Regions from separate parts of the Bacillus sp. Marseille-P3661 genome, predicted to be linked through region 3. Evidence: riboswitches for the same ligand, from Rfam matches in the RefSeq annotation. Region 3 holds a riboswitch; each other region holds the start of a gene.
What was found. Region 3 has a riboswitch for S-adenosylmethionine ahead of C1724_RS02480 (acetyl-CoA C-acyltransferase). Riboswitches for the same ligand answer to the same signal wherever they lie in the genome.
Positions count from the first base shown of each region.

Region 1: it holds a riboswitch for S-adenosylmethionine, as region 3 does, so the genes downstream of both, C1724_RS01485 (methionine ABC transporter ATP-binding protein) here and C1724_RS02480 (acetyl-CoA C-acyltransferase) in region 3, are expected to answer to the same signal.
Region 2: it holds a riboswitch for S-adenosylmethionine, as region 3 does, so the genes downstream of both, C1724_RS08295 (YezD family protein) here and C1724_RS02480 (acetyl-CoA C-acyltransferase) in region 3, are expected to answer to the same signal.

Region 1 covers NZ_LT965953.1:324,192-327,475, forward strand. Annotated here, with positions in the region: gene C1724_RS01480 (O-acetylhomoserine aminocarboxypropyltransferase/cysteine synthase family protein) at 1-1,293, shown strand, start outside; SAM riboswitch class I at 1,427-1,534, shown strand; gene C1724_RS01485 (methionine ABC transporter ATP-binding protein) at 1,686-2,711, shown strand; gene C1724_RS01490 (methionine ABC transporter permease) at 2,704-3,284, shown strand, end outside.
Region 2 covers NZ_LT965953.1:1,772,335-1,775,618, forward strand. Annotated here, with positions in the region: gene C1724_RS08290 (sugar ABC transporter substrate-binding protein) at 1-718, opposite strand, end outside; gene C1724_RS08295 (YezD family protein) at 1,170-1,337, opposite strand; SAM riboswitch class I at 1,468-1,573, opposite strand; gene C1724_RS26370 (hypothetical protein) at 1,982-2,089, opposite strand; gene C1724_RS08300 (DUF2269 family protein) at 2,248-2,700, opposite strand; gene C1724_RS08305 (chromate transporter) at 3,193-3,284, shown strand, end outside.
Region 3 covers NZ_LT965953.1:549,752-553,035, reverse strand. Annotated here, with positions in the region: gene C1724_RS02485 (sodium:solute symporter family protein) at 1-82, opposite strand, end outside; gene C1724_RS02480 (acetyl-CoA C-acyltransferase) at 306-1,475, opposite strand; SAM riboswitch class I at 1,574-1,679, opposite strand; gene C1724_RS02475 (urease accessory protein UreH domain-containing protein) at 1,851-2,582, opposite strand; gene C1724_RS02470 (D-alanyl-D-alanine carboxypeptidase family protein) at 2,777-3,284, shown strand, end outside.

The DNA of each region.
Region 1 (3,284 bases), 230 kb from region 3:
CGAATTGAAACATTAGGTATTCATGGTGGATTGCAATTAGATGAAGGAACACGTTCTCAAGGTACGGCTATATATCCTACAAATGCATATTTGTTTAAAGACACAGAACATGCGGCCAATTTATTTAATCTTTCCGAATCAGGTTATATCTATACAAGAATACATAATCCAACAAACACAGTGTTTGAAGAGAGAATTGCTCTTCTAGAAGGTGGTGTGGGTGCTCTTTCTGTATCAAGTGGTTCTGCAGCTATTACGATGGCTATTCAGAATATTGCCGAAGCTGGTGATGAAATTGTCGCCGCATCGACTCTTTATGGGGGAACATATAATTTATTCACACAAACGCTGCCGAAACAAGGTATTAAAGTGCATTTAGTTGATCCGACAGATCCGGAAAATTTCCGTGCAGCAATCACTGAAAAAACGAAAGCAGTGTTTGCAGAAACAATCGGAAATCCTAGCTTACAAATTTTAGATATCGAAGCGGTAGCGAACATTGCTCATGAAGCAGGTATTCCTTTAATTGTAGATAATACGTTTGCAACACCTTACCTTTGCCGTCCGATTGAGTTTGGTGCTGACATCGTCGTACACTCGGCAACAAAATGGATTTGTGGTAATGGAACAACATTAGGTGGAGTAATCGTTGATGGTGGAAAGTTTGATTGGAATTCACCGAAGTTCCCAGGTTTTACAACTCCTGATCCAAGTTACCATGGATTGGTTTACGCTGAAGCTTTAGGAGCTATTGCATATATTATTAAAGCGCGCGTGCAATTGTTACGTGACATGGGACCTGCGTTAAGTCCATTTAATGCTTTCCAATTAGCTCTAGGACTTGAAACATTACATGTACGTATGAAAGAGCATATTTCCAATACACGTCAAGTTGTAGACTATTTAGAAAAGCATCCAGGTGTTGAGTGGGTTCTACATCCGGAAAGTGACAGTCATCCTTCCAAGGATTTAGCTAAGAAATACTTCCCTAAAGGTGCCGGTTCTGTTCTTATTTTTGGTATAAAAGGTGGAAGAGTAGCTGGGCAAAAGCTGATTAATTCTGTTGAGCTTTGGTCACATGTAGCAAACGTCGGAGATTCAAAAAGCTTAATTATTCATCCAGCAAGTACAACACATTCGCAGCTAGATGAGGAAGGCTTAAAGAGCGCTGGAGTAAGAGAAGATTTAATTCGACTTTCAGTTGGTATTGAGAATGTCGAAGATCTTATAGAAGATCTTGAACAAGGATTAGAAAAAGCAACAGGATTACGATCACAAGCGGCGGCAAAGTAAAAGTATTATAAATATTTAAACAGTTATTCCGATATAGCAATTGTTGTTGACACCCAAATATAGAAATGCTAAAATTTCAATCGTGCTTATAAAACAATCAACCTAAATAAAAGTTTAATAGAATATAGTAAAACTCTTATCAAGAGAGGTGGAGGGAAGTGCCCGATGAAACCCGGCAACCGTCAAGGAAACTTGAAATGGTGCCAATTCACACAAAGTAATTTACTTTGGAAGATGAGAGAAAGGTTACAACATGAAGCCTTTCTGCTTGTCTGCAGAAAGGCTTTAATTTTTTTAGAATAAAAATACTAAGTTTCATTTAGGTGATAAAAATTGCGTTTAACCTAGTTCCATTAATGCAATAATAGGTATGAGAGAAGGTGGGTCGCAACATGATAACACTAAAAGGGATACAAAAAATATTTAAATCAGCCAGTGGTCTTGTCAATGCCGTTGACAATGTAGATTTACAAATCAGCCAAGGCGAAATCTTTGGAATTATCGGCTATAGTGGTGCAGGTAAAAGTACGTTAATACGACTTTTAAATCGTTTAGAACAACCGACAGCCGGGTCCATTGAAGTTGCTGGGCGAGACTTAACAAAAATTGGTGGAAGTGACCTAAGAAAAGCTCGCCAAGAAATCGGGATGATTTTCCAGCACTTTAATTTATTATGGTCAAGAACCGTTCGGGATAATATCGCGTTTCCTCTTGAAATTGCCGGTGTTGGGAAAGCGGAACGTCTAAAAAGAGTGGACGAGCTCATTAAGCTAGTAGGCTTAGAAGGCCGGGAGAATGCCTATCCTTCACAGCTAAGTGGCGGACAAAAGCAAAGAGTTGGGATTGCGCGTGCATTGGCAAATCGCCCGAAAGTACTGCTATGTGATGAAGCAACATCAGCTCTTGATCCGCAAACAACTGACTCTATTTTAGACCTGCTTGTTGATATTAACGAGAAACTTGGGCTGACGATAGTATTAATTACACATGAAATGCATGTCATCCGCAAAATTTGTCATCGTGTAGCTGTAATGGAGAATGGTCGAATCGTTGAACAAGGTGATGTTTTAGAGGTATTCCGAAAACCACAGCAATCCATCACAAAACGTTTCGTTCAACAAGTAACAGAGCCAGAGGAAACAAAAGAGACTATTGAGCATTTATTGGAAAATTACCCGAATGGTAAAGTTGTCCAACTTACATTTGTTGGTGAAGAAACAGAACAACCATTAATTACGTCTTTAATTCGTAATTTCAATATTAATGTTAATATACTTCAAGGGAAGATTTCACAAACACAAAATGGTGCTTATGGTACGTTGTTTGTCCATCTTGAAGGTAATAATGATGAGGTTGAAAAAGCAATTTCATTCATCCGCGAGCACCAAGTTGAAGTGGAGGTGATTGAACATGCTTGAAACCACACTACCTAATGTGAAATGGGATAATATGTGGGAGGCAACTGTCGAAACACTTTATATGGCAGGAATATCGGTACTTCTAACATTTATATTTGGTATTTTACTTGGATTACTATTGTTCTTAACATCAAAGGGTAACATTTGGGAAAACAAATTATTAAATGGGATTATTGCAGCATATGTCAATATATTCCGTTCAATTCCGTTTATTATTCTTATTATATTGCTAATTCCTTTTACTAAATTTTTAGTAGGTACAATGCTTGGAGCTAAAGCTGCGTTACCAGCATTAATTATCGGTGCTGCACCGTTTTACGCAAGAATGGTAGAAATTGGACTGCGTGAAATTGATAAAGGTGTTCTTGAAGCTGCTAAGGCAATGGGAGCCAAAACGAGTACGATCATTTTTAAAGTGCTGCTGCCAGAGTCAATGCCAGCGCTTGTATCAGGCATAACGGTAACTGCAATTGCTTTAGTTGGTTATACTGCGATGGCTGGTGTAGTTGGCGCAGGTGGATTAGGGAATCTGGCTTATTTAGAAGGATTTCAACGAAATAATAATGATGTAAC
Region 2 (3,284 bases), 1.2 Mb from region 3:
TTGCATCCTCGACTGTTCCTGGTATGATATCCTGTAACTCAGGTTCAATAAATTTAATGCCTGGATAATCTTGGGCAACGTACTTCATCATGTCATAGCGAATTTCACATACACGCACCCCACTAAAACCATTAAAGACAACAATGGTTCCTTCCCCACCAATATCTTCAAACATTTTTCTAGCTAGTGACTCTCCAATGTAATAGTTGTCAGATAAGTGGTTCGTAATACTGTATGGACTAGGATGATCAATCGTAAAAATTGGGATCCCGGCATCATGTACTTTTTTCATCACTGGCTCATACACTGCGGTATCACCCAGCTCCTTAATAATCGCATCCGGTTTTTGAGTGAGTAAGTTTTCAATGTCAGCTATATGTTTTTGGTCATTTCTCTCTCCATCAACTGGGATTGGATTTCCACCCAATTCTTTAATGCGGTCAATTTGCCCTTGATATGCTTGACGATCAAAGTTATGTGTTGTTCCAATGACAGCCACTCCGATATTCTTTCCTTCTAATGACGGTACTGGCTGCCCATCTGCCACACCTGTAAACTCGGTTGAAATAGTTTCCACATCTATGTGTTCATCATTTGTTTTTGGTGGTGCATCTGTGTCTGCTGTACCATCACCACCACCAAGTTGGACATTACATGCTGAAACTAGTAGTAAAAGTAAAGTAAAAATAATACCCTTAAGCCAATTGTTTATTCTCATAAAAAACCCTCCAAATTTAGTATGTTATTTGCTGAACCACTGAGTGAATAAGAAATGTATGTGTTTCAAAATCAGTTTTATAGTTTCCTCATTCCGGCCACCCCCTTCAAATTTTTTTGCATTTCATATCTATCAAAAATAACTATAAAAAGTGAGAATCCTTTGGAAATATACTAACTGGTCTATGATGGACATTAATTAGAAAAGCGCAACGCCTTGATCAGCTATGTCAGGCAAGCCCCCGGCTAAAACCTCACTTTCTTTGGCAACAGCGTGATATGCACATCCATGCGTCTTTGACTCCGAGGGCTAGACACTGAAGCTGGAAAAGTACGCTTAAAATTTAATATTTTTCAAATTTTCGGACAAAAAAAGCATCTTTACCAATTCGTCTAATACATAAGACGAATTGGATAAAGATGCCTTTAGTGGTCTAATCGGCAGATATCTTCTATCCATTATTTTTATTCTCGGTTTTTTTTAGCGTAAATCGTTTTTTTTCAGTTACATCAATTTGTGTAATTTCTCCATTATGGACCGTAATAACTAAAGAACCGTATTCGATTCCCTTTAGGGTTGATAGTATATGATTTACTTTTGTCTCATCTAAGCTATTCACTTTTAATTCCCCCTTTATGACCATTTACTTTTTTTGCTCTTAGTTGACTAGTAGCAAAATGAGTTCAACAACAATAAAACCCTCTTCCATAAGAAGAGGGTTGTTTACGACATATATAAACAGTGCGCTCTTCTTATCTTTCAAGCATGTAAGCCTGCTGGAATTGGCACAGTACTTATTTAAAGTCTGTTGCCGAGGTATCATAGGGCCAGTCCCTCCACCTCTCTGGATAAGAAATTATTTGTATTTAATTTTTCAAAAAATATAAATCTAGTTTATAACCAAAAATTGGAAGTGTCAACAGAATTTATTATTGAATTGCAGTTTGTGTGTTACTCACATTTCCAACTTAGAAACAATAATAAATGTAAAATTTGCAAAAGTCAACCATCTTTTTTTTGCTTTTACTTTCTACAAATTAATTTTAAACAATTATTAATGAACGGATAGTAATTAGAGCTATTTTTCAAATAAGAAGGTGAGACACCCCTGATGTTACTCAGAATATCTATTTTTCCTTAATTTGATTTTTAATCTCTATATGTTTCTTTAATTGCTAAAAATCCATTTACATTCTTAAGAAAAATATCCACTAAAATTGAATCAAAGTGTTTTCCTTTTTCATCATGATAATAATTAAGGATCTACACCAATTTCCAAGCTTTTTTATAAACCTGAACGGTACTTAACGCATCAAAAACATCTGCAATCGCAGTGATCCTTCCGAATAAAGGGATATCCGTTCCTTTCAAACCCCTTGGATCTTTGGAACGTCCGATGTGACATGTTCATATTCAGTTTTGGCAACTTTCCCACTTTCAAGTATCAAATCTTTTATTGATCCAAAGAGTCCTGTCTCCCCGTATATAATTACCTATTAATAAATAAAATAAGCCCCCATGACGGAGGCCTAGAATGGCTTAAGTGACATTAAGATAATTAGGATAAGAACTGAAACTCGAGCAATATTATCCAGCTTTCCGATTTGCATCGCAATTGGCATAAAATCACTTGGTAATTCGTTGCTATCTTGGTTTTGTAACATCAAATATAACTTTTCTGCTCTTTTCGGGATCATATAAGCAACGATTGGCTGTACAGCTAGATATATAACTAAAGCAGTAATGTACCAGGCTTGAGTAAATAAAGACGGATTAATTGCACCCAATATTAATCCCGTTACGAGGAGTGTAATACTTCCTATTTTCGCATACTTTTCTACGTCTTTAGCTGTTTCTAATGCTTGTTTTGCCTTCTCCACGTTCGTACCTCTCTTCATGATTGAAGGGTTGGCAAACACAGCACCTAAACCACAAACCGCTGCAAGGATATGAATTACTAAGATTATGCCATACAAACTCATGTCTAAAACCTCACTTTCTTATTACCAATGTGATGTTACCCATTATATATATGTAGCTTAGCCATGAGTTTTTACTTTTTTTGTTACAAAATTCCTGAGTATTTGAATAAAAAAGTAGACATAAAGTTCTATAAATCCTTAGGATGCAGGAACAGTTTGTGTCCAATTTAATATTACTAAAGCTCTACACGTCAAACTGAAGGAGGGCACTACTTTTATAGAAAAGTCTGGATCAAGAGAATAACATTTCTCCATCATTTTCAAAATTCACATACAGGCTCATTGGACGATTACTCTTTGAAAAATTCAATTTATATAAGAGCATGAATTTCTGTTTCACGACAATCCTAATTTCCTAAAGATCACAATAAATATTACTAATAAAAATATTATTAAAGCACTCTTATATCTGCACACTTTTTCATTGCAACATACAAGCAAGAAGATAATAAAACTAGTACACTTCTTATTTACCAAAAAGGAGGGTTTTCCTTGAAAGAACAGAACATCGATTCCATAAAAATAGCACAAATCAGTCTATTATCTCTTTCCTTAAGTTTCTTTAGGATAGGAGTGACAACTTT
Region 3 (3,284 bases):
TCCCGATCCAAACAACAACTCCAAAATAACCAATCAATAGGATAATAATCGTCCAAAATAAAGACCCCGTTACTGTAGGCATTATTTATCGCTCCCCTCTTTTGTTACATAAGATTTCTTCCATATAATTAATCCAACGGTCCAGCATAAGGCTATCAGTGCAAAGTAAGTATAAATCATCGTTTTCATCCTCCATAATTGTTTTTCTAGTAAAAACATTCAGTTTATAAAAATCTTCAGTCTTTTGTATTTACGCTATTAAAAATGCAGTAGTTTCGTTTATTACCGTTCGGTTTGGTTTACTTCTACCAGCTTTTTGGAACTTCTATTAAAACAGCCATGCCTTGGCCGCCACCGCCGCAAAGCGATGCGATTCCCTTGCCGCCACCTCGGCGTTGTAGCTCCTTCGCTACTGTTAGGACAAGACGAAATCCTGTTCCACCCAGCGGATGACCGATGGCAATCGCGCCACCATTAACATTCACTCGGTCATAGCCAATTCCTAGCTCGCGGCAGCTTGCAACAACAACACTTGCAAAAGCTTCATTGATTTCAAATAAATCAATATCATTCAAAGTTAACTTGGTCTTCTCCAACACCGCTTTAATGGCTTGCGCTGGCTTTGTATGCAAACTCGTATCGGGACCAGCAATTTCAGCCCATCCTAGAATTCGTGCTAAAGGTGTTTTGCCAAGATGCTCTGCTTTCTTTTCGGTGGAAACAATTCCTACACTTGCTCCATCTGTCATTTGAGACGCATTCCCCGCTGTGATCGTACCGTCTTCGACAAATGCCGGTCGAAGTGTTTCTAGTTTTTCTAACGTAGAATTGGGTCGAATGCCTTCATCGTCTGTAAATGTTTTCCCATTCAGTATTAATGGAACAATTTCATCTTGGAGCCAACCTTTTTGTTGCGCAGCAGCTGCCCGTTCTTGTGATAGCTGTGCATATTCATCTTGAGCTTTTCTATCAATCTTAAAGTCTTTATTTTTCAAATCTGTTAACACGCCCATTGAGTCGTCTGCTAACGAACACCACAAACCATCGTTAATTAATGTATCCGTCAGTTGCAGTGGTCCCATCGATTGTTCCTTGCGAAATGGCGCCGTGTACGGGGCATTTGTCATGGAGTCAAATCCACCGGTTATGTATAAGTCTCCTTCTCCAAAATGAATACGTCGCACTGCATCCGAAATTGAAGCTAAACCAGCTAAACAAACATTATTTAATGTAATCGCGGGGACTGACAACGAAACGCCTGCATCGATTGCGACTCTCCTAGCCGGATTCTGACCTTGCCCCGCTTGAAGTACTTGAGCTAGTAAAACACCATCCGCCTCACTTGCCACTTCTGGTACACGTTTTACTAATTCTTTTACAGCTAAAGTCCCAATTTCCTTTGCCTCTAAACCAGCTAAGCTGCCTTTCCACTTCCCAAAAGGTGTCCGAACCCCTTCTAGAATGACCGTATTCATATGCTCGCTCCATCCTTTCGTATAACTTTAATTTTTTCCATATAAAAAACCTCTTTCCAAAGAAAGAGGTTGAAGTCATAAACCATTGCGGCTTCGCCCTCTTATCTTTCAGACATTCCTGTCTGTTGGAAGTAGCACCATTCCCATATAGGGCGGTTGCCGGGCGTCATAGGGCCAAATCCCTCAGCCTACTCGTGATAAGAGTAAATATTTATTTTTTTACTGTTAAAAATTATTCGTTAATTTGATAAGTTAAACAATAACAAACTATAAACAGCACGTCAATAGTTTTTTTGTGTTTTTTAAAACGTATTTTACTGGGTGGCGAGATGTTAATGTTAGATTAAGAAACCTTGAGCAACTTTTTTTATTTTCCTATAGCCAATATGCAATTGTATCTAAAATTCCTAGGACGATCATGAACACTCCCGCGGTTCTTTGAATAATGGTCCCTATTTTCCTTCCTTTTTTCTTCATAGCAGACCCACTCATATCAAAATACCAAATTAAAAAGATCGCTATTATTATCGGTAATGAAGTACCGATTGCAAATATACTAGGTAAAATAGCTCCAAAAGAAGTAGAAAGTACAATAGGCATTAATGTGACAAAAAACAAAATGAACATAGTTGGACAAAAGCCTAACGAAAAGCCTGCCCCCATAAAAAACGCCCCTGTTCTCCCCACTTTTAAACGTTCCGGAATATTTCCGAGTGTTAACGTCCAATTCATTTTAATGATACCAAGCATAAACACACCAATTAACATAAGAATAGGGCCGATTGCTTTTCGAATCCACGGAAAAATTAACGTGAGGTAGTCTTGAAATTCCTTTCCTAATAGCCAGACAATAAAACCTAGCCCAGAGAAAACAACCATTTTTCCAAGTGTAAACCAAATCACGTCTGACCAAGCTACTTTATCTTGAAGGGAACGATTGCTATATATTGTGATTGCTCCAAGATTTCCTGTAAATTGACAAGGAGCCAATGCACCGACCAGTCCTAGAAATAAAGCAGCTAATATAGGGATCCCTTCAAATCCATACGCTAATTTTATTAATGGTTGGCTTAAGAAATTACTGATTTGACTTAGTATCGCATACATTTGATCCCCACTCACCCTTTCACTACTTGCCACACACGAAGAATATAGCTTGCCTACCATTATTATACTGCTCTTTTAAAATCCAAACAGTAATCAATGTAGTTCATGGGAATTTTAATATAATTTTGGAACCTAAAAACCACTATTGCAACGAATACTATTATAGACTGTAGTTTTAAGGAGAAAGGGGAATCATGGTAAAAAAAATAATTCTATTAACGTTAATTCATATTTTATTAACAGTGCAACTTCCAAATAATATATTCGCTCAGGATGGAAACGAAAGTTTGAGGATTGATAGTGAAGCAGCTGTATTAATGGATGCAAATACTGGATCTATTCTATACAGCAAAAACAGGAATACATCATTATATCCAGCGAGTTTAACTAAAATTGCAACAGCTATTATTGCAATTGAAGAAGGCGATTTAGATGATCTTGTTACAGTAAGTGAAAATGCAAGAAATATAGAAGGTACACGAGTTTATTTAGAAATTGGTGAACAAGTTCCCTTGCATAAGCTTGTGCAGGGAATCTTAATTAGTTCTGGTAATGATGCAGCAATTGCAATAGCTGAACACTTCGATGGGAGTTCTGCTGCTTTTTCCAATAGAATGAATGAATTTATTCAAAATAAGGTTGGATTAAAGAACACAACTTTTAGAAACCCGCATGGACTTTATCATTTAGAACAAAAAACAA